3 regions of the Cellulomonas sp. KRMCY2 genome follow, and region 2 is predicted to be linked to each of the others. Evidence: predicted binding sites of a transcription regulator. Region 2 holds the regulator's gene; each other region holds the start of a gene.
The links. The regulator LexA, encoded in region 2, represses DNA repair genes until DNA is damaged. The targets are predictions, from matches to a motif close to TCGAACANNTGTTCGA.
Positions count from the first base shown of each region.

Region 1: a site for LexA is predicted at 4,407-4,422, ahead of K415_RS0107075 (replicative DNA helicase). Genes of this name have one in related genera too.
Region 3: a site for LexA is predicted at 4,958-4,973, ahead of K415_RS22465 (HNH endonuclease signature motif containing protein). Genes of this name have one in related genera too.

Region 1 is NZ_JAGF01000001.1:1,454,978-1,462,548, forward strand. Features, by position in the region: gene K415_RS21570 (transglycosylase domain-containing protein) at 1-834, shown strand, start outside; gene rpsF (30S ribosomal protein S6) at 1,054-1,344, shown strand; gene K415_RS0107050 (single-stranded DNA-binding protein) at 1,396-1,896, shown strand; gene rpsR (30S ribosomal protein S18) at 1,987-2,223, shown strand; gene rplI (50S ribosomal protein L9) at 2,240-2,692, shown strand; gene K415_RS0107070 (MATE family efflux transporter) at 2,796-4,151, opposite strand; gene K415_RS0107075 (replicative DNA helicase) at 4,454-7,111, shown strand; gene K415_RS0107080 (hypothetical protein) at 7,160-7,571, shown strand, end outside.
Region 2 is NZ_JAGF01000001.1:4,178,616-4,186,186, reverse strand. Features, by position in the region: gene K415_RS0119690 (ATP-dependent DNA helicase) at 1-350, shown strand, start outside; gene K415_RS0119685 (L-lactate dehydrogenase) at 467-1,456, shown strand; gene lexA (transcriptional repressor LexA) at 1,517-2,227, opposite strand; gene K415_RS0119675 (LysM peptidoglycan-binding domain-containing protein) at 2,587-2,994, shown strand; partial or broken gene nrdR (transcriptional regulator NrdR) at 3,114-3,593, shown strand; gene K415_RS0119665 (AMP-binding protein) at 3,692-5,401, opposite strand; gene K415_RS0119660 (DUF5302 domain-containing protein) at 5,613-5,798, shown strand; gene serA (phosphoglycerate dehydrogenase) at 5,881-7,080, opposite strand; gene K415_RS0119650 (matrixin family metalloprotease) at 7,164-7,571, shown strand, end outside.
Region 3 is NZ_JAGF01000001.1:799,335-806,905, forward strand. Features, by position in the region: gene K415_RS0103950 (DNA polymerase III subunit delta') at 1-851, opposite strand, end outside; gene tmk (dTMP kinase) at 848-1,498, opposite strand; gene K415_RS0103960 (Gfo/Idh/MocA family protein) at 1,592-2,605, opposite strand; gene K415_RS0103965 (PfkB family carbohydrate kinase) at 2,647-3,780, shown strand; gene K415_RS0103970 (IS1595 family transposase) at 3,992-4,930, shown strand; gene K415_RS22465 (HNH endonuclease signature motif containing protein) at 5,041-6,831, shown strand; gene K415_RS0103980 (NUDIX domain-containing protein) at 6,828-7,334, shown strand; gene topA (type I DNA topoisomerase) at 7,374-7,571, opposite strand, start outside.

The DNA of each region.
Region 1 (7,571 bases), 2.7 Mb from region 2:
TACGAGGGCGGCTCGACGCCCGAGCGGGTGTTCGAGGCCGACGTCATGGCCGATGTCACCTACGCGCTGAGCCAGGTGGTGGAGGACGGCACCGCGAAGAAGGCGGCGGAGATCGGACACCCGGTGGCGGGCAAGACCGGTACGTCCAACGAGAACCGGTCGGCGTGGTTCATCGGCTACACGGCCCACCTGACGACCGCCGTGACCCTCTTCCAGCTGGGGGAGGACAACAAGTCGATGGCGGAGATCACACCGTTCGGTGGGGTCTCCCAGGTCACCGGTGGCTCGATCCCGCTCGACGTGTGGACGGCCTACATGACCACCGCGATGGCCGGGCGTGAGGTGATCGAGTTCCCGGCACGGGCCGACGTCGGCGAGGAGAAGAAGCCGCCGATGGTCGCCATCCCCGCGGTGGCCGGGATGTCCGAGTGGGACGCCCGGGTGACGCTCGAGGGCCTCGGGTTCGTCGTCTCGGTCGAGCGGCCGTTCGACCCGAACGTGCCCAAGGGCACCGCGATCTCGACCAACCCGGCGGGTGAGGCCGAGGAGGGCAGCGCGGTCGCGATCGTGGTCTCCGAGGGCCCGGAGCCAGCGGCGGAGGTCGCGGTGCCGACCGTCGTGGGGATGACCGAGGCCGCTGCGACGGCGACCCTGCAGGCCGCCGGCTTCGTGGTGTCGACCTCCCGGGAGGCGAGTGCGACGGTCCCGCTCGGCACCGTGATCTCGAGCAACCCGTCCGGCGGTCAGGCCGAGGAGGGCAGCACCGTCACGATCGTGGTGTCGGGCGGGCCGGCGGTGGTCGAGCCGCCACCGACCCAGGCGCCACAGCCCTGAGTCGGCTGACGGCCTGAACCGGCCGGTGCCCGGGTCCGCCCCGGGTCGCCGGCCGGTGGCGTCGTGGCGTCGGTCGCGTCGGTGACCCGGTAGCATGGGCGGTTGCTGCCCGGAGCCGAGCGACGCCTATCGTCGCGGGAGACCCGGGCCTGCAGACGCAACACCCTCCTGTCACGGAGAGACCGTGACCGATCAAGTCCACAGGAGGTGGGTATCCGCATGCGTCATTACGAGATGATGGTCATCCTCGATCCAGAGATCGAGGAGCGCACCGTCGCCCCTTCGCTCGACAAGTACCTGTCCGTGGTCACGACCGCCGGCGGATCGATCGACAAGGTCGACATCTGGGGCCGTCGTCGCCTCGCCTACGAGATCCTCAAGAAGACCGAGGGCATCTACGCGGTCGTCGACTTCACCGCCGAGCCGGCAACGGCCAAGGAGCTGGACCGCCAGCTGGGCCTGAACGAGGCCGTCCTGCGCACGAAGGTCATGCGCCCCGACGCGCACTGAGCGTCGTCCACGGCACCGACCCACAACGACTGATCTGAACGAGGAGCTGGCATGGCTGGAGACACCGTCATCACGGTGGTCGGGAACCTCACCGGGGACCCCGAGCTGCGCTTCACCCCGTCCGGGGCCGCCGTCGCGAACTTCACGATCGCGTCGACCCCTCGGCAGTTCGACCGCCAGAGCAACGAGTGGAAGGACGGCGACACGCTGTTCATGCGCTGCTCGATCTGGCGCGAGGCCGCGGAGAACGTCGCCGAGTCGCTGACCAAGGGCATGCGCGTCATCGCCTCCGGTCGGCTCGTCCAGCGCTCCTACGACACCCGCGAGGGTGAGAAGCGCACGGTGGTCGAGCTCCAGGTCGACGAGATCGGTCCGTCGCTGCGCTACGCGTCCGCGAAGGTCACCCGTGCCCAGCGCTCCGGCGGTGGCGGCGGTGGCTTCGGCGGTGGTGGCGGTGGCGGTGGCGCGCAGTCCTCGTCCGCCGACAACGACCCGTGGGCAACGCCCGCACCGTCGGCCGGTGGCTCGTTCTCCGACGAACCTCCGTTCTGACCGGCACACAAGACATCACCCATCCCGGGTAGCCGCCGCCGCAGGGCGGCCCACCTGCCCGGGCTCCGAAGAACCTGAAGGAGCACCACGATGGCGAAGCCCGTCGTTCGCAAGCCGAAGAAGAAGCTCAACCCGCTCAAGGCCGCCAAGATCGACGTGGTGGACTACAAGGACACCGTCCTGCTGCGCAAGTTCATCTCCGACCGCGGAAAGATCCGTGCGCGTCGGGTGACCGGCGTCTCCACCCAGGAGCAGCGCGCCATCGCCCGGGCCGTCAAGAACGCCCGTGAGATGGCCCTGCTGCCCTACTCGAGCTCTGCTCGCTGAGAAAGGCTGACCTCCGATGGCAAAGCTCATCCTGACTCACGAGGTGACCGGCCTCGGTACGCCCGGTGACGTGGTCGAGGTGAAGGACGGGTACGCCCGGAACTTCCTCCTGCCGCGTGGCCTGGCGACCGGGTGGTCCAAGGGCGCCGAGAAGCAGATCGCCGGCATCCGCAACGCGCGCAAGAAGCGCGAGGTCGCCGGGCTCGACGACGCGAAGGCGATCCGCGACTCGCTGCAGTCCAAGCCGGTCATCGTGACGGCCAAGGCCGGCGTGTCCGGTCGGCTGTTCGGCGCGATCACCACGACGGACATCGCCGAGGCCGTCGCGGCCGCCGGTGGCCCGTCGATCGACAAGCGCAAGATCGAGGTCGGTCAGCCGATCAAGTCGCTCGGTGACTTCCAGGTGCAGCTCCGGCTGCACGACGACGTCTCCGCGCGGATCGACGTGCGGGTCGTCCCGGAGGCCTGAGCCTCCACCAGCAGTGCACGAGGCCCGGCCCCGCTCGGGGGCCGGGCCTCGTTGCTGTCCCCCTCTGGAACTCACCCCGGTGACGGTCTCGTGACGGTGGCCGTCAGGCGCCGGTGACCAGCCATGCGGTCCCGCGCGCGCGCAACCCGGTCGTCACGGCGCGGGCGAGCATGAAGACGCCCGCGAAGGCGACCCAGGACCAGACGAGACCCGAGACGCCGTCGTCGGCCACGGCACGGACCGCGAGGGCGGCCGGGGCGTAGACCGCCAGCGTGACCAGGCCGACGACGGCGAGGTACCGACCGTCCCCGGCGCCGATCAGGACGCCGTCGAGCACGAAGACCCAGCCGGCCATCGGCACGGTCGCCGCGATGACGAGCAGGGTGGTGGCCACCGCGCGCCGCACGTCGGGATCGTCGCTGAACAGCTGTGCGACCCACCAGCCGGAGGCCGCGAGCGTCACGCCGAGGACGACACCGGCGCCGACGCCCCACTGCAGGGTCCGCCGCAGCACCGCCCTGGCAGCCGGGACGTCACCACTGCCGAGGGCCTGGCCGACCATGGCCTGGGCGGCGATCGCCAGCGCGTCGAGGGCGAAGGCCGCGAGGCCCCACAGCGCCATGACGACCTGGTGCCCGGCGAGCGTCACGGTGCCGAGCCCGGTGGCGACCCACGCCGCCAGGAGGATCGCCAGCCGCAGCGACGTCGTGCGGACGAGCAGCGGAGCGCCCGTGCGCAGACCGGTCAGGACGCCCGACGCCGAGGGCCGCAGCGGCAGCTCCAGGGCGCGGGCCCCGCGCACGACGACGGCCGCCAGCGTCGCCGCCATGGCCAGCTGGGTGACTGCGGTACCGGACCCGGAGCCGGCGACGCCCATGCCGAGACCCAGCACGAGCACGACCGAGAGTGCCGCATTGACCAGGGCGCCTGCGGCGGCGACCCACAGCGGCGTGCGGGTGTCGAGCATGCCTCGCAGCACACCGGTCGCAGCGAGGACCGTGAGCATGCCCGGCAGGCCGGGGGCGGACCACCGCAGGTAGGCCACGGCGTGCGGGGCGACGTCGGGCGGTGCACCGAGCGCAGCGACGACGCCCGGTGCCGACAGCCAGAGCGCGGCGCCGAGCAGCGCGCCGAGACCGAGCGCGAGCCAGAGCCCGTCGATGCCGAGCCGCAGCGCCCGACGCCGGTCCCCGGCTCCGATCGTGCGGGCGACGCTTGCCGTCGTGGCGTAGGCCAGGAAGACGCACAGCCCGACGACGGTGGTCAGGACGGTGCTCGCCAGCGCGAGGCCGGCCAGCTCGGGCGTACCGAGCTGCCCCACCACGGCGGAGTCGACCAGGATGAACAGGGGCTCGGCGACGAGCGCGCCGAGCGCGGGCGCCGCGAGTGACCGGATCTGGCGGTCGAGGCGCGAGACATCAGGTGGGATCGGGTGTCCATCAGGTGAACGGATTGCCAACGAATTCCTGTCCACAGCGGGTGCACGGCGTACGTGGTGGTCAGCGCGTGTTCCCACGGCTCCCACAACGGTATCCACAGCGTTGTCCCCGCCCTGTGCACAGACGCCCTCGGCGCGGTCCACAGCGTCGTCCCCAGGTTGCCCACAGGGCCAATGTCCCTTTGTTGGGTCCGGGAGCCGAACCGCTCTAGCCTCGCGTGAGGTAGGACGAAGTTCGTGGTCGAGGGCATCAGTGGCGATGTCAGCGGTGCGCGATAGAACGTCAGTACGACGCGTTCGAAGCGCGCTGGTGAAGGGTGATCGTGAGCATCGACGAGCTCGAGCAGGGGTTGGGCACGAGGCGACCGGATGCGGGCTTCGACCGGACCCCGCCGCAGGACATCCCGGCCGAGCAGAGCGTCCTCGGCGGGATGATGCTGTCCAAGGACGCCATCGCCGACGTGGTCGAGCAGCTCAAGGGCATGGACTTCTACCGGCCGGCCCACGAGATGGTCTTCGACGCGATCCTCGACCTGTACGGCCGCGGTGAGCCCGCCGACGCCGTCACGGTCGCCGGTGAGCTGACCAAGCGCGGTGAGATCGGCCGGATCGGCGGCGCGCCCTATCTGCACACGCTCATCTCGATGGTCCCGACGGCCGCCAACGCCGGCTACTACGCCCGCATCGTGCGCGAACGCGCCGTGCTGCGCCGACTGGTCGAGGCCGGCACCCGGATCGTCCAGCTCGGCTACGCGACCGACGGTGGCGACGTCGACGACATCGTCAACAACGCCCAGGCCGAGGTCTACGCGGTCACCGAGCAGCGCACCAGCGAGGACTACCTCCCGCTCGGCGACATCATCAACGGGACCATGGAGGAGATCGAGGCCGCAGGTCACCGCGGCGAGGGCATGGTCGGCGTCCCGACCGGCTTCCTCGAGCTCGACAAGCTGACCAACGGTCTGCACCCCGGCCAGATGATCGTCCTGGCCGCTCGGCCGGCCCTGGGCAAGTCGACCCTGGGCATCGACATCCTGCGGTCGGCGTCGATCAAGCACGGCATGGCCTCGGTGCTCTTCTCGCTCGAGATGAGCCGCAACGAGATCACGATGCGCATGCTCGCCGCCGAGGCGCGCGTCCCGCTGCAGAACATGCGCAAGGGCACCATGCGCGACGACGACTGGACCAAGCTCGCCTCGACCATGGGCCGGCTGTCCGAGGCGCCGCTGTTCATCGACGACTCGCCGAACATGTCCCTGATGGAGATCCGGGCCAAGTGCCGCCGGCTCAAGCAGCGCCACAACCTCAAGCTCGTCGTCATCGACTACCTGCAGCTGATGACCTCGGGCAAGCGCGTCGAGTCCCGCCAGCAGGAGGTCAGCGAGTTCTCGCGTGCCCTCAAGCTGCTCGCCAAGGAGCTCGAGGTCCCGGTGATCGCGATCTCCCAGCTCAACCGTGGCGCCGAGCAGCGCACCGACAAGCGCCCGCAGATGAGCGACCTTCGCGAGTCGGGGTGCCTCACTGCGGACACCAAGGTGCTGCGCGCCGACACCGGCGCCGAGACCACGATGGGCGAGCTGCACGCCGCCGGCGCGACGGACGTTCCCGTGTGGGCCCTCGACTCGTCCCTGCGGTACGTGCGGCGGCACCTGACGCACGTGTTCAGCACCGGGGTCAAGGAGACGTTCCGGCTGCGGCTCGCCTCCGGCAAGGAGATCAGCGCCACGGCGAACCACCCGTTCCTCACGTACGAGGGCTGGTCGCCGCTCGGCGAGCTCGAGGTCGGTTCCCGCGTCGCGGTCCCTCGCCACGTCCCCGGTCCGGAACAGCTGTCGGAGTGGAGCGCCCGCCGCGTCGTGCTGCTCGCTCACCTGCTCGGGGACGGATCGTTCGTCCGGCGGCAGCCCCTGCGGTATGCGTCGATCGACGAGGCGAACCTCTCGGCCGTCGCCGATGCGGCGACCGACTTCGGCATCACCGCCGTCCGGGACGAGTACCCCGCTGCCCGCTGCGCCACGATGCGACTCCCGGCGCCGTACCACCTCACCCACGGCAAGCGGAACCCGGTGGCGGAGTGGCTCGACGGCATGGAGCTCTTCGGTCGTCGGAGCCACGAGAAGTTCGTCCCGACGTCGGTGTTCCACCTGCCCAAGGCGCAGATCTCGCTCTTCCTGCGGCACCTGTGGGCCACCGACGGCTCGGTGACGGTCAACGCCAACCAGCGTGGCGGCCGGGTCTACTACGCGTCGACCTCGCGCCGTCTGGTCGACGACGTCTCGCGGCTGCTGCTCCGGTTCGGCATCTCGACCCGGATCCGCTCGGTGACCAAGCCCGGGTACCGGACCGGCTACACCCTCGACCTGTCCGGGGTGGACGACCAGCGGCGCTTCCTCCAGGAGATCGGCGTCCACGGCGCGCGCGGTGTGCAGGCAGCGAGGCTCCTCGAGATCATCCGGGACACCCAGGCCAACACCAACGTCGACACGGTCCCGCTCGGCGTCTGGGAGGACGTGCGCAAGGTCCTCGTCGACCAGGGCATGAGCCACCGCGCGTTCGCCGCGGCCATGGGGACGCAGTTCTGCGGCAGCTCGCAGCGGAAGCACGCGCCGTCCCGCGAACGCCTCGGTCGGATCGCCGAGCTCCTGAGCTCGGAGGAGCTCGAGATCATGGCGGTCAACGACCTGCTCTGGGACCGCGTCGTGGCGATCGAGCCGCTGGGCGAGCAGGAGGTGTTCGACGCGACGGTCGTCGGGCACCACAACTTCGTGGCCAACGGCATCGCCGTCCACAACAGCATCGAGCAGGATGCCGACATCGTGATCCTGCTGCACCGCGAGGACGCCTACGAGCGCGAGTCACCGCGCGCCGGCGAGGCCGACCTGATCGTGGCCAAGCACCGTAACGGCCCGACGGACACCATCGTGGTGGCCTTCCAGGGCACCTATGCGCGGTTCGTCGACATGGCGCCTGCGGGGATGTAGCACGGCCTCGGGGCGCCATGACTGCCCGACGCATGGCATCCTCGGCGCATGGCGCTTCGCACGTCCGACCCGCAGCAGGCGATCCTCTTCTGGGCTCTCTGCTGCGTGCACTCCACGACCCGCGCTCGCGAGTTCCCGACCGGTGCCGACGGTCGCCTGCGCGCCGAGGTCGAGGCCGCCCACGCCCTGATGGATCTGCGGAACCTGCTCCGGGCCGCCGAGTGGGGGATCGAGCGTCTCCCGCTGCAGCATCCGGAGATCGGCCACCTCGAGGAGTTCACCCGCCGGTTCGACGGAGCGCAGAACGCGTGGGACGCGCTGGAGCACTTCGGCGAGTACGAGTCGCGACGAGGTCGGCGCTACGCCGAGGACCCGGGTCCCCGCCTCGAGTTCTTCGTCACCCATGAGCCACCGGAGCGGGTGGTCGCGCACCTCGGGCCGCACGCGTTCGACCTCGCGG
Region 2 (7,571 bases):
GCCCCACCTGCCGCCTCGTCCTGATCGACCGGATCCCGTTCCCGCGGCCCGACGACCCGGTCCGCTCTGCGCGCACCGAGGCCGTCGAGGCGAGCGGCGGGAACGGCTTCATGACGGTCTCCGCGGCGCATGCGGCCCTCCTGCTCGCCCAGGGCTCGGGTCGGCTGATCCGGACCGACACCGACCGCGGCGTCGTCGCCGTCCTCGACCCTCGCCTGGCCACCGCCCGCTACGGGACGTTCCTGATCCGGACGATGCCGCCGTTCTGGCAGACCACCGATCCTGCGGTCGCCCGCGCCGCGCTGCAGCGGCTCGCCCACCAGGCCGATCCCGCCCCCGCGGACCGCTAGCGCGACCGAGCCGGTCGCGGCTTAGGGTTGGCTACATCGGGTGCGCGGACGAAGGGGATGGCAACGTGGTGGACACGGCGGCACGTTCGGGACGGCGCAACAGCGAGACCGATGGCATGGGCCTCGATGCGACCCCGGCGGGGCGGCGGACGACCAAGCTGGCGATCGTGGGAGCGGGCAGCGTCGGAGCCACCCTCGCCTACGCGGCCCTGATGCGAGGAGCGGCCCGCAGCGTCGCGCTCTACGACATCGACAAGGCCAAGGTCGAGGCGGAGGCGCTCGACATCGGCCATGGGATCCAGTTCATGCCGATGGCCGACGTCGTCGGATCGGACGACATGGCCGTCTGCGCCGGGGCCGATGTCGTGGTCGTGACGGCCGGCGCCAAGCAGCGCCCGGGCCAGAGCAGGCTCGAGCTGGCCGAGGCCACGATCGGCCTGGTGCGCAAGATCCTGCCCGGTCTGGTCGATGTGGCCCCGGATGCGGTCTACCTCATGGTCACCAACCCGGTCGACATCGTCACCTACGCGGCGCTCAAGATCTCCGGGCTCCCGCCGAACCAGCTGTTCGGCTCGGGGACGGTGCTGGACTCCTCGCGGCTGCGGTACCTGCTCGCGCAGCACACCGGCGTCGCGGTGCAGAACATCCACGCCTACATCGCCGGTGAGCACGGCGACTCCGAGATCCCGCTCTGGAGCTCGGCCGCGATCGGCTCGGTGCCGCTGATGGACTGGCCGGGCGTCCCGGGACCGGATGGCGTGATGGTGGGCCGCCTCGATGCGGCGGACCGTGAGCGGATCGCCGACGAGGTCGTGCAGTCCGCCTACCGGATCATCGCGGGCAAGGGGGCGACCAACTACGCGGTCGCCCTCGCCGGGTCCCGCATCATCGAGGCGATCCTCGGTGACGAACGGCGGATCCTGCCGGTCTCGTCCCTGCTCGAGGGCTACCGGGGCATCTCTGACGTGTGCCTCTCGGTCCCGTCGATCGTCGGCAGGCACGGCGTCGGAGCGCGACTCGAGGTCAGCATGTCCGACCAGGAGCTGGCCGGCCTGCACCGGTCGGCCGACGCCCTGCGTGCGGTGGCCAGGCAGTTCGGCCTCTAGCGTCGCCGCTTCGGGCTCGGGCGTCGCAGGGTCACCGCGGGCGGTGGTGGTACGCAGCCGTCACAGGCTCCGCAGCACACTGACGACCCGGCCCAGGACGATGGCGTCGTCACCCGGGATGGGTGCGTAGGCCGCGTTCTGCGGCATCAGCCAGACGTGTCCGTCGGCGCGCCGGAGCGTCTTGACCGTCGCCTCGCCGTCGATCATCGCGACGACGATCTCGCCGTTCTCCGCGACCGGCTGGCGCCGCACGACGACCCAGTCGTGGTCGCAGATCGCAGCCTCGATCATCGAGTCGCCGACGACCCGGAGGAGGAAGAGGTCACCGTCCCCGACGAGCTGACGGGGTAGCGGGAAGACGTCCTCGACGACCTGCTCGGCCAGGATCGGGCCACCGGCGGCGATCCGGCCCACCACCGGGACGTACGACGGGGTCGGGATCGAGTCGCCCTCGGCGAGGTGCTCCTGCCCGTAGCTGCGCCCGTGCACGTCCATCCGGCCGATGGGTCGGGAGTCGTCAGGGTGCACGACCTCGATCGCCCGGGGTCGGTTCGGGTCCCGCCGCAGGTAGCCCTTGCGCTCGAGTGCGGTCAGCTGGTGCTTGACCGAGGACGGGCTGGTCAGGCCGACAGCCACGCCGATCTCGCGCATGCTCGGTGGGTAGCCCCTGCGCTCGACGCTGGCCCGGATGGTCTCCAGGACGAGCCGCTGACGGGCTGTCAGGCCGTCGCCGCCGACAGGCGTGTCGGGCAGTGCGTGGACCGTGGCCAGCCCGTCGTCCGATCCCGACGGTGGGTTGGTGTTCGCTGCCACGGCGGCCTCCTGGTCTCGAAACCTCGACGGGCTGATGCTCTCGACGGACTGCTCCTGCGGCCGGCCGCGCACCCGACGCCAGGCGATGTCAGAGGTGCGTGGTGGTCTGTTCCTCGTGCCCCACCATAGGGGCCGCGATCCATCGGATCAAACACCTGTTCGAGCGTGTCTCGACAGATGTCGGCCGTTGGTGGTAGACATCGTACAGACGTTCGACGAACATGCGTTCGACGTACGGGTGTTCGACCGGTTCGCAGTTCCGCAGTTCCGCAGCACTGCGGCTCCGTCGCACAGGAGCCCGAGGTGAGGAGACGACGATGAGCACGATGGCCTGGGACGTCCAGCCCCGCTTCGGCGCTGAGGTCCGCACGATGCGTCCGGTCCGTCCGCTGACCGCGTCGCCCAGCGCCGTCGGCGACTCCGGCCGGGCCGCGTCCGGCCTGCGGCTCACGCGTCGTGGCCGGCTCACGGTCGTGCTCCTGGCCCTCGGTCTCGCCCTGGTGGCGGGGCTGTCTGCGGAGAGCGCCATGGCTGACGGCCCGGGCGAGGCGCTGCAGGTCGTGACGCACACCGTCGCGGCAGGGGAGACCTTGTGGGAGGTGGCCGGCTCGGTGGCGGGGCCCGGACAGGACCGTCGCGACGTCGTCGACGAGCTCATCGACCTCAACGGCCTGGCGGACAGCGGCCTGCAGGCGGGCCAGCAGATCCTGGTCCCGGTCGGCTGACGGCGACGCCCCCGCGGCTGCAGCCGGGCACGGACCGTTTCTTGCACCCGTCTGAGCACACCCGTACGGTGAACCGCAGACAGCCCGCGACCGTCGGTCGCAGCGGAGGTGGAGGTTCGGTGCACTGCCCGTTCTGCCGGCATGGTGACTCGCGCGTCGTGGACTCCCGGACCTCCGATGACGGCCTGTCGATCCGACGCCGCAGGCAGTGCCCCGAGTGCCACCGTCGCTTCACGACGATCGAGACGGCAGGCCTCTCGGTCGTCAAGCGGTCCGGCGTCACCGAGCCCTTCAGCCGCGAGAAGGTGGTCAACGGGGTTCGGAAGGCCTGCCAGGGGCGCCCGGTCAGCGAGGACGACCTGGCGCTGCTCGCACAGCGCGTCGAGGAGACCCTGCGGAGCACCGGCAGCGCGGAGCTCGACGCGCACGAGATCGGCTTGTCGATCCTCGGTCCGCTGCGCGAGCTCGACGAGGTCGCGTACCTACGGTTCGCGAGCGTGTACCAGGCGTTCGAGTCCCTCGAGGACTTCGAGGCAGCGATCACTGCCCTGCGGGCAGAGCACCACGCTGCAGCGGACGAGACGGTCGAGGACGGGTCCGTCGCAGGCGAGCGGTCTGAGCCCGAGTCGGTCCAGGGCGAGTCGGTCCAGCGCGAGTCGGTCCGGGACGGCTCGGTCCAGGACGAGGCGGTTCGAGCTCAGCGCTGATCGATGATCTGCTGCCGCACCACGCGGCGCAGGACCTTGCCGATCTGGGACCGCGGAAGCTCCGTCAGGACGACCAGGTCGCGGGGGTGCGCGTAGCGAGCGAGCTTGTTCTCGCTCCAGGCCCGCACCGCGGCGAGCTCGACCCGGGTGGCGCCTTCGGCGAGGACGATCGCGGCCACGACGCGCTCACCGAGGTCCCCACCGGGGATGCCGACGACTGCGACGTCGGCGATGCCAGGCATGCCACGCAGGTGGTCCTCGACCTGCGACGGGTAGACGTTGAAGCCACCGGTGATGATGACCTCTTTGATCCGGTCGACCAGACGGACGAAGTTGTCCTCCTCGACCACGACGACGTCACCCGTCCGGAGCCAGGTCCGCCCGCCGTGCTCGATCAGTGCCTCCGCGGTCTCCTCGGGACGTTGCCAGTACCCGTCGAAGACCTGCGGACCGCTGACCAGCAGCTCGCCCTGCTCGCCGTGCGGGACGTCGCGGCTCGGGTCGTCGGGGTCGACGACCCGCATGTAGGTCGACGGGAACGGCAGCCCGAGCATGCCGGGACGCCGGGCCGGGGACATCGGGTTGCCGAGCGCGACGGGGGACGTCTCGGTCATCCCGTAGCCCTCGACGAGAATCCCGCCGGTGACCTCCTCCCACGCCGCGGCCGTCTCCGGCGAGAGTGCCATCGCACCGGAGATCGAGCCCTTGATCGACGTCAGGTCCGCGCCCGTGCTGCGCGCTGCGGCTGCGAGCCGCTCGAACATCGGCGGGACGCCCGGGATGAAGGTCGCGGGCCGCCGACGCTGGGCCGCAAGGACGGAGTCCACGTCGAACTTCGGGAAGATCACGACGGTCGCGGCGATCCGCACCGCATAGGTCAGGCAGAGGGTCAGGCCGAACGAGTGGAAGAACGGCAGAGCGGCGTAGACGGTCTCGGTCCCGGTCGTCGGCTGGGTCCAGGCCTGCCCCTGGGCGGCGTTGACGGCCACCTGTCGGTGACGCAGCACGGCGCCCTTCGGTGTGCCCGTCGTCCCGCCGGTGTACTGCAGCAGGGCCATGTCGTCCAGCGCCGGCTGCGGGTGGTCGGCCGGCAGCGGCGGGGCCGACCGGACCAGCTGGTCCCAGCGCAGCACTCCGGAGTCACGGCGGATCCGCGAGCGCAGGGCGGCACGGGACGCGCGGGCGGCCGGCACCGGCAGGTACAGCGCGGCGCGCTTGACCCCCGGCAGGTCGGCAGCGAGGTTGACAGTGATGACCGTGCGCAGCTCGGTCCGCTCGCGGACCTCGAGCACGGCCTTGGTCGCCTTCTCCCAGACGATCGCAACCACCGCACCGCTGTCGGCGATCTGGTGCTCCAGCTCGCTCGCCGAGTACGTCGGGTTGTGCTCGACGACGACGGCGCCGAGTCGCAGGATCGCGTAGAAGGCCACGACGTGGGTCGCGCAGTTCGGCAGGATCAGCGCCACCCGGTCGCCGCGGCGGACCCCCACCTCGCGCAGCGCCTCAGCGGCGCGGTCGACCCTGCGCGCGAGCGAGTCGTACGTCGTGACGGCGCCCATGAAGTCGGTCGCGATCCGGCTCGGGAACTCCTGCGCGATCCGCGCGAGGGTCGCGGTGACGGGCTCGGTGACCTCGTCGACGTCCGCCGGGACGCCGGTGGAGTACGAGCTCAGCCAGGGCCTGGGGAGGTCGGTCGTCATGGATCCAGCCTAACCCTACGGTTCCGTAGGTTACGACCCGGCCGGCCGCCTCGGGCGCTTCTCACCCGCTCATGTCCGGGCGTCGCCGGCCGGCGCTCGAGCGGGTCGGAATCCGGTGGCGCCGGCGAGCGCGTACCGTCAGGCTGGTATCCGACGACACGGGGCGAGCACGCCCGCAGCGACCAGTGCACGACGACCAGGAGGTACGGCGATGGCCGACGAGGACCACGACGCACCCGCGGCGTCCGACGACGCCAAGGCGCGATTCCGCGAGGCGCTCACGCGCAAGCAGGAGACCGCTCACAAGACCGCGGAGGGCCGCCAGAACACCGGTGTCGTCCACGGCGCCGAGGTCAAGAGCGGCAGCAAGCGGACGTTCCGGCGCAAGACCGGCTGACCGGTCGCACCGCACCACGACGACGCGCGGCCCGCCCCGATCGGGGCGGGCCGCGCGTCGTGGTGAGGTGCGGTCCAGCCCGTCAGGACAGCACGCGCAGGCGGACCGTCTGCGGCATGGTCTCGAGCGCGCGGTAGACCTCGGGACCGGGGTCTGCGCCGGCGTCGGTGACCACGTAGCCGATCTCACCCCGGGTGGCGAGCAGCTGACCCTCGATGTTCACGCCGTGCTCGGCCAGGGCGTGGTTGATGCCCGCCAGGACTCCGGGGGTGTTCTGGTGCAGGTGGGCGATCCGGTGCGAACCCGTCCCGGCGTCGAGCGCGAGGTTGGGCAGGTTCACGCTCAGGGTCGTCGAGCCGTTGGTCAGGTAGTCCCGCAGCTTGTTCGAGACGAACTGCCCGATCGCCTCCTGGGCCTCCTCGGTCGAGCCGCCGATGTGCGGCGTGAGGATCACGTTGGGCAGCCCACGCAGGTCGGACTCGAACGGGTCGCCGCGTCGCTTGGGCTCGACCGGGAACACGTCGACGGCCGCGCCGCCCACATGGCCGGACAGGACGTGCTCGCGCAGCGCCGCGTAGTCGACCACGAAACCGCGCGAGAGGTTCAGGAAGACGGCCCCCGGACGCATCCGGGCGAACTGGTCCGGGCCGAACAGGCCGGCGTTCCCACTGCGCCCGTCGACGTGCAACGTCACGACGTCGGAGAGCTCGAGCAGCTCGTCGAGGCTGTCCAGTCGGCGGGCGTTGCCCAGGGCGGGGCGCTCGGCCGAGTCGTAGAAGACGACCGACATGCCGAGCGCCTCGGCGAGCACCGACAGCTGGGTGCCGATGTTGCCGTAGCCGACGATCCCGAGAGTGCGGCCGCGCACCTCGTGCGAGCCCTCGGCCGACTTGTCCCAGGTCCCGGCGTGCAGCGCGCGGTCGCGCTCGGTCAGCCGGCGGGTCAGTGCGATGATCTCGGCGAGCGTGAGCTCGACCACCGACCGGGTGTTGGAGAACGGTGCGTTGAAGGCTGCGATGCCACGCGTCGCTGCGGAGCGCAGGTCGATCTGGTTGGTGCCGATGCAGTACGCGCCGATCGCGAGAAGGTCCGGGGCGTTGGCGAGGACCCGGTCGCTCACGTGGGTCTTGGACCTGATGCCGAGCAGGTGGACACCCTGCAGGGCATCGATCAGCTCGTCCTCGTCCAGCGCGCTCGCGCGGGCGGTGACGTCGATACCACCGCGGTCGAGGATCGTGGTCGCCAAGGGATGAAGGTTCTCCAGCAAGAGGGCTCGCAGCACGCGCCCATGGTGGCCCTCCGGTGCGCTGCAGCCAAAACGCGACCGACAGGCGGGACGATCCCCAGCACTGCCACACTGCAGGGGTGAGTCACCCACGGCGGGAGCACCGACGCAGCCGACGGCTGCTGCGGCAGATGGACCGCGCCGCCGCGCGGGCGACGGCGCCGGGTCGGCGCGAGGTGCCGCGGGCCGTCGTCGGGCTCGGGGTCGTCGTCGCGCTCGCGGTCGGCGGCGGTGCGGCTCTGCGCTCGACCGGCTGGGAGCTCGCCGACCTCGCGCATCCTCGCGCCTACGTCGAGGTGGACGGCCGTGCTGTCGCCGTGCCGCGCCCCGACGCGTCCGACGGTCGCCTGCTGCCCGTCGTCGAGGCCGCCACGACCGGTTCGTACGTCTTCCTGCACACGCTGGACGACGGGTCACCGGTGGGCTACGACCCGTGCCGGCCGGTCCGGTACGTCGTGCGTCCGGACGGGATGCCGAGCGTCGGCCAG
Region 3 (7,571 bases), 3.4 Mb from region 2:
TCGTCCTCGAGCTGGCGGACCTGCGCCCGCAGGCTCGGCGGCAGCGTCTGGCCGGCCTCGGCGCCCAGGGTGTGCAGCAGCGCCGCCTTCTCGGCGGCGTCACGGTCCTCGGTCGCCGCCTTGGACTCGGCCGACGCGACCTCGACCAGGTCGCCTGCGGCCAGCACGGCGTCGCCGACGCCCCGGATCGTGGCAGCCAGGTGCAGCGTCCGAGCCCGCCGCTCGCGCGCCTGCGGGTCGCGTGCCAGACGGCGTGCCAGGCCGATGTGGCTCTGGGCGGCCCGGGCGGCGATGTCGGCCACCTCGGGGTCCGCACCGTCCCGCGAGACGAGCAGCGCCGCGACGTCGGCCACCGGCGGGATGCGCAGCGCGACGCCGCGGCACCGTGAGCGGATCGTCACGACGACGTCCTGCGGGCTCGGTGCGCACAGCAGCCAGACGGTGCGGGGCGGCGGCTCCTCGATGGCCTTGAGCAGCACGTTCGAGGTGCGCTCCACCATCCGGTCGGCATCCTCGAGCACGATCACGCGCCATCGGCCCTGGGAGGGCGAGCGCTGGGCGAGGCCGATCAGGTCGCGCACCTCCTCGATGCTGATCGTGACCTTCTCGGTCGCGATGACCGTCACGTCGGCATGGGTGCCGGCGAGCACGGTCGAGCACGCCTGGCAGTGTCCGCACCCGCCCTGCTCGCACTGCAGCGCGGCGGCGAACGCCCGGGCGGCGTTGGAGCGGCCGGAGCCGGGCGGGCCGGTGATCAGCCACGCGTGGGTCATCGCCCCGACGTCCTGCGTCGCGGCCCGGAGCACGTTCACGGCGGCGGCCTGCCCGACGACGTCGTCCCAGACGCTCATGCGGTGCCCCCTGCGGTCCCAGAGATGTCGAGGAGCTCGGCGACGCGTCCGCGGATCGCCGCCTGGAGGTCCTCGGCGGTCCCTGATGCGTCCAGCACGAGCCACCGCGGACCGCCCGTCGCTGCGCGGTCGAGGAAGGCCTGCCGGGTCCTGGCGTGGAAGTCGGAGCCGGCCCGCTCGAGACGATCCGGCGCGCCGGTCAGGCGGGTCAGGCCGACGGACGGGTCCAGGTCGAGCAGCACCGTCAGCTGCGGCAGCAAACCCTCGGTCGCCCACAACGAGAGCCGCTCGACCTCGTCGGCACCCAGGTCCCGGCCGTTGCCCTGGTAGGCCACGGAGGAGTCGAGGTAGCGATCGGTGAGCACGACGGCGCCCCGCGCCAGGGCCGGCCGGACCACGGTGTCGACGTGGTGCGCCCGGTCGGTCGCGTAGAGCAGGGCCTCGGTGCGCGCGCTCACGTGGTCGCCGTGCAGGACGGCGTCGCGCAGCGCGGAACCGAGGACGGTGCCGCCCGGCTCGCGGGTCGTGACGACCTCCCGGCCACCGGCCGAGAGCCACTGGGCCAGCAGCCGCAGCTGGGTCGACTTGCCGACGCCGTCGCCACCCTCGAAGGAGATGAAGACACCTGGCTGGCTCGACTCGGTCACGGCGTCAGGCTAGCCGGGCCGGGCGACACGTGGTCGCCGCGGTGGTCGGGCGCCGGCGACACGTGGTCGCCGTGGTGGTCCGGCGTCGGGCGCCTACCGCTGCTCGCCGGGGTAGACCACCCCGGCCTGCCGACGGACCTCGTCCATCGTGCGCATGACCTCGAGGGTGTTGTCCAAGGACATCCGCGGGCTCTCGGTCGCGCCCTCGGCGACCCGCCGGGCGACCTCGGCCGCCTGGTACTGGAAGCCGCCGTCGATCTCGCGGTCGTAGCCCCACCACGAGCCGTCGTCGCGGATCACGGTGAACGTCGTCGGCCGGTAGAAGTCGGACGCGACCTCGATCCGGCCCTCGGTCCCGCCGATCACCGCGGTGGTGGACGTGTGCGACCACAGGGTGGTGTGCAGCGACGCCTGGACGCGCTCGCCGTAGCCCAGCACCATGCTGATCTGCCCGTCGACACCCGTCGGCGTCAGGGAGCCGGTCGCGTGCACGGTGTCCGGGACGCCCAGCAGGTCGTGCGCGAACGAGACCGGGTAGACGCCCAGGTCGAGCAGCGCACCGCCGGCCAGCTCGGGGTTGTGCAGACGGTGCGTGGCCGGCAGGTGCCCGAAGGACTGGCCGTGGTCCGCGATGAGGCTGACGACCTCGCCGATCTCGCCCCGTTCGATGACGGACCGCAGGGCCAGGACGTGCGGCAGGAAGCGCGTCCACATGGCCTCCATGACGAAGACCCCGGCCGCGCGGGCAGCGTCGACGACCTCCTGGGCCTCGGCGGCGTTGCGCGCGAAGGACTTCTCGACCAGCACGTGCTTGCCGGCCGCGATCGCCAGCAGGGCGTGCGCGCGGTGCTCGGAGTGCGGAGAGGCCACGTAGACGGCGTCGACCTGCGGGTCGGCGACCAGGGCCTCGTACCCGACATGGACCGTCGGGATGCCGTGGTGCCCGGCGAAGTGCTCCGCGCGGTCGCGGCTGCGGGAGCCGACGGCGACGAGCTGTGCCCGGGTGTGGTGGTTGACGGCCTCGGCGAAGGTGGCCGCGATGCCACCTGGACCGAGGATGCCCCAACGGATCGACGGGGCGGTGCGCGGGTCCTCGGCGTAGGTCATGAGGTTCACCGTAGCGCCGGCCGCCCGCCTAGGCTCGCCGCATGCCCGACGTCGTCCCGGCACGTCACCCTGGCCTGCTGCTCGCCTGCGGACTGACCACGCTGGACGTCGTCCAGACGGTCGAGCACGTGCCGTCGGCGGACGAGAAGGTCGTCGCGACCGGGCTGTCGGTCGGTGCCGGCGGACCGGCGGCCAACGCCGCGGTCACCTGCGTCGCGCTGGGGACACCCGCCCGGCTGGTGACCCGGATCGGCGGCGGTGCGCTCGGGCGTGCCGTGGCCGCCGACCTGCTCGAGCACGGGGTCGAGGTCGCGGACCGCGCGGGCGCCTCGGCAGTGCCGGCGGTGTCGACGGTGCTGGTGACACGGGCCACGGGCCAGCGGGCGGTCGTGTCGGTCAATGCGACGCTCGGTGCTGGGGCTGGGGCTGGGGCTGGGGCTGGGGTTGGGGCTGGTGCTGGGGCTGGGGCTGGGCTGTCCGGGGCGGAGCTCGAGCGTCTGCTGGACGACGTCGGCGTGGTGCTCGTGGACGGGCACAACCTTGACCTCGCGGTAGCGGTCGCCTCGGCCGCGCGTGACCGCGGCGTACCCGTCGTGCTCGACGGCGGGTCGTGGAAGCCAGGACTCGAGCAGCTGCTCCGCGTCGTGAACATGGCCGTGCTCTCCGCGGACTTCCGGGTGCCGGGCGGTGGGGTGCCGGGCGGTGCGGTGGCTGACGGCGCGCCCGGCGGCGCGGCGGCTGACGGCGGCGTGCGCGCGCTCGATCCCGTGGGCGCCCTCGATCGTGCTGACGCGCTCGCGACGCTGCTCGCCGTGGCCGACGCGGGTCCGTCGTTCGTGGCCCGGTCGCAGGGTGGCGGACCGATCCAGGCCCTGCGAGCGGGCTCGATCGAGACCATCGCGGTCCCGGCGGTGCGGGTGGCGGACACTCTCGGCGCGGGTGACGTCCTGCACGGTGCGTTGTGCGCGTGGGTCGCTGTGCACGGTGTCGGGGCTGTGGATGGCGGTGCGGGTGGCGGTGGGCGGGGCCTGCCGGATCCCGCTCCATGGTGGCCGACGGCCCTGGCGTTCGCGGCCGAGGTGGCGTCGGCGTCGTGCGCGGCGCCCGGTGCGCGCGGTTGGCTGGCCGATCGCGCCCGGGTAGGCGCACTGCGGAGCCTGCTCACCGGGGTCTGACCGCGCATCACCCGGGGCCGCTCGACGCCCCGGGCCGTTCGACACCCCTGGCCGTTCGACGCCCGGGGCCGGAGTGGCGCGATTCCGACGCCGGGTCGGTGCGACGTTCGCCCCCCGCCCCCCGATGTCGGACCCCTCCCCTACTGTGTACATACGTATTGGGTATCTGCTTGAGTCCAGTAGATTCTGGGGTATGGACGAGCGGATTCCGGTGGCAGGGGTGGACTACCCGCGCACCCATCAGCAGTTGGTGGCGTGGTTCTCCACGGAGGCGGACTGCCTGGCGTACCTGGCCCGGTTGCGCTGGCCGGGCGGGTTCGTGTGTCCGGGGTGCGGGTCGGACCGGGCGTGGCGCACCGCCCGGCGGGGGATGTGGATGTGCTCGGGGTGCGGGCGTCAGACGTCGGTCACGGCGGGCACGATCTTCCACCGGTCCCACACACCGTTGACGACGTGGTTCGCGGCGATCTGGTTCGTCTGCGCGTCGAAGAACGGGGTCTCGGCCAGCACGTTGCAGCAGGTCCTGGGGTTCGGGTCCTATGAGACCGCCTGGGCGTGGATGCACAAGCTGCGCCGGGCGATGGTCCGCCCCGAGCGTGAGCTGCTGGCCGGGGTCGTCGAGCTGGACGAGACGATGGTCGGTGGGCGCGCGAAGAAGGCGTCGAGCGTGGTGATCACCAAGGTCCCGGTGATGGTCGCGGTCGAGACCCCCGGGGGCCGCAAGATCGGCCGGATCCGTCTGGCCAGGGCCGATGCACGCAACTCCAACCAGCTCGTGGACTTCGCCCACCGGGTGATAGCCCCCGGCGCGCACATCCGCACCGACGGCGCCCGCAACCTGCGCCAGCTCGGCGAGCAGGGCTTCACCCACGAGTACCGGGTCCTGATCTCCTCGGTCGAGCCGGCCCACGAGTACCTGCCCGGGGTCCACCTGGTTGCCTCGCTGCTCAAACGCTGGGTCGCCGGGACCCTGCACCACGGGATCTCCAAGCGCCAGCTGGACTACTACCTCGACGAGTTCACCTTCCGGTTCAACCGTCGCTCCTCACGCTCACGCGGCCTGCTGTTCTACCGCCTGCTCCAACAAGCCGTCGCCACCGACCCCCACCCCCTGACTAGCCTCATCGGCGGCACCGAAAACAGCGTCTGACCTGCACACTTGACTCAAGCAGATACCCAATACATATGTTCGAATCGTCCCCCTCGGGACCCGCTCGGCCGCCGGGCGGTGGTGCGGTTCTGAGAGCTGCACCCACCGCGGTGGCGGCGTCGGCCGCGGACTCGTCGGCCGCGGAGTCGTCGGCAGTCGGCCCGGACGGACCGAGCCCCCTCGAGGCAACGCTCGGCAGGCTCGTGCAGCTCTTCCTGGCGGGTCGAGAGGCGGCGGACCGGCGGCCGATCGGGGACAGCTCCGGCCGCGTGCTCGCGGACTCCTCCGATCGGGTGTCGGACAGCCCGGCGGGTCATCCTGCTGGCCGCAGCTCCGGAGGCCCGGCCGATCCGGCGACCGATCAACCGTCCGATCACCCTGGCGCACCGACCGGCCCGGACCCGCGCGCTGTCGGCCCCGGCGCTGTCGGCCCGCGCACTGTCGGCCCGCGCACTGTCGGCCCGCGCGCTGTCGGCCCGCGCGCTGTCGGCCCCGGCGCTGTCGGCCCGCGCACTGTCGGCCCGCGCACTGTCGGCCCGGGCGGCTGGGCCCACACCCACCCGCTGGCCGCGCACCTCGAAGGTCAGGAGCCGGGCGTCGAGCTGGCCGCGCTGGTCGCATCCCTCGACTCCGCAGACATCGACGATGCGGCGCTTCTTGAGGCTGTCGCAGCCTGGGAGCGGGTCATGTCGTGGGCCGCTGCCCGCCAGGCCCACGTCGTCGCCGAGCTACGCCGCCGACGCGAGGCCCAGCGATGCGACGGCTTTCTCGGCGACGAGCTCTCAGCCCGGCTCGGCACCACCCGCGCGATCGGCGAGAGCAAGGTCGGCCTCGCCATCGCCCTCGAACGGCTGCCGGGCGTGGCCGGCGCGCTCGTCCGTGGCGACCTCGACGTCCGCAAGGCCGTCGTGGTCACCGAGGAGGTCATGCACCTGCCGGACGACGTGGCCGCGACCGCCACCGACGCGGTCCTTCCCGACGCGCAGGGGTTGACCGCGCCGCAGCTGCGGGCCAGGCTCCGCAGGTTGGAGATCAGTCGCGACCCCGAAGGCGCACACGACCGCCATGAGCGCGCCAGGGCAGATCGCTACGTCAGCATCAGTCCCACGCAGGACGCCATGGCCTGGCTCACCGCTCTGCTGCCCGCACCGGATGCGGTGGCCGTCTACACGACGCTCACCGCACTGGCAGATGCCGCCGACCCGGCGGACGACCGGTCCATGGGCGCCCGCCGGGCCGACGCGCTGGTCGATCTCGCGACGCGGCACCTCGATGCGGGCATCGGCCCGGACGGTCCCCTGCCGATGCGCCATCGCCGCTACCCGCACCTGGACATCACGGCCTCGGCCGCCTCCTTGCTCGGACTGGACAACGAGCCGGCGGAGCTGGCCGGCTACGGTCCGATCCCCGCCCCGATGGCTCGCGCGATCGCCGACCGCGCGACGTGGCGCCCGTTGCTCATCGATGCGCGGTCCGGCGAGCCGATCGCCCATGCGACGCGGACCTACCGGCCGAGCGCCGAGCTCACCGGCGCGATCCTCGATCGCGACCGGGAGTGCACCTTCCCCGGGTGTCGCGTCGTCGCGGTCCGCTGCGACCTGGACCACATCGAACCGTTCGACACCGCCCGACCAGCCGGCGACCAGACCACGGCCGACAACCTCCATCCCCTGTGCCGACATCACCACCTGGTCAAGACCCACGGCGGATGGGCAGTGGCGCGCGACCCGGCAATCGGCATCACCACGTGGCAGTCGCCGACGGGGCATCGCTACCTGCGCGACCCTGCGCGATGCGGTTCACGCGCGACCGAGCTGACCGCTCTCGAGGGACTGAGCCCGTCAAGGCCGACCGGGCCGACCGGGGTCGTCGGACCTGCCGGGCCTACCGTGTCGCCGTGACCCCGGAACTCTCACTACCCGACCGCTCGCTGCTCGTCGCCGCGTCCTACGTCATCCTGAGGCGCGGGAACGAGGTGCTGCTCCACCTCCGCCGAGGTACCGGCTACCTCGACGACCACTGGGCGACCCTGGCCGGGCACGTCGATCCTGGCGAGTCCGCCGCCGAGGCGGCCTCCCGCGAGGCGATGGAAGAGGCGGGGGTGAGGGTCGACCAGCTGGACCTGCATCCGCTGACCACGCTGCACCGCTTCGAGGTGGGCGGCCCGCAACGAGAGCAGCGCGCGGACTTCTTCTTCGAGGTGCGCGACTGGTCGGGCGACCCGCACATCGTTGAACCGGAGAAGTGCGCCGACATGCGGTGGTTCCGGCTGGACGCGCTGCCCCACCCCGTCGTCCCGCACGAGCTCGAGATCCTCAATCGCCTCGAGCGCCCCGGGCACCCCGGCGACATGCCGGCAATACTCGTCGTGCGCTCCACAGGTCAGGCCGGGGAGCCCTGCTAGCTCGGACCAACATGGCCCAGACCCGCATCACCCAGCAGCTCAGGCCTTCTTGGTGCCGGCCTTGCTCGTCGCGGCCTTCTTCGCTGGAGCCTTCTTGACGGTCGTCCGCGTCGTCGTGCGGCGCTTGACCGGGCCGCGCGCGCGCTTCTCGGCCAGCAGCTCCGCGGCACGCTCGATGGTCACGGTCTCCACCGAGTCCTCCTTGCGCAACGTCGCGTTCGACTCGCCGTCCGTCAC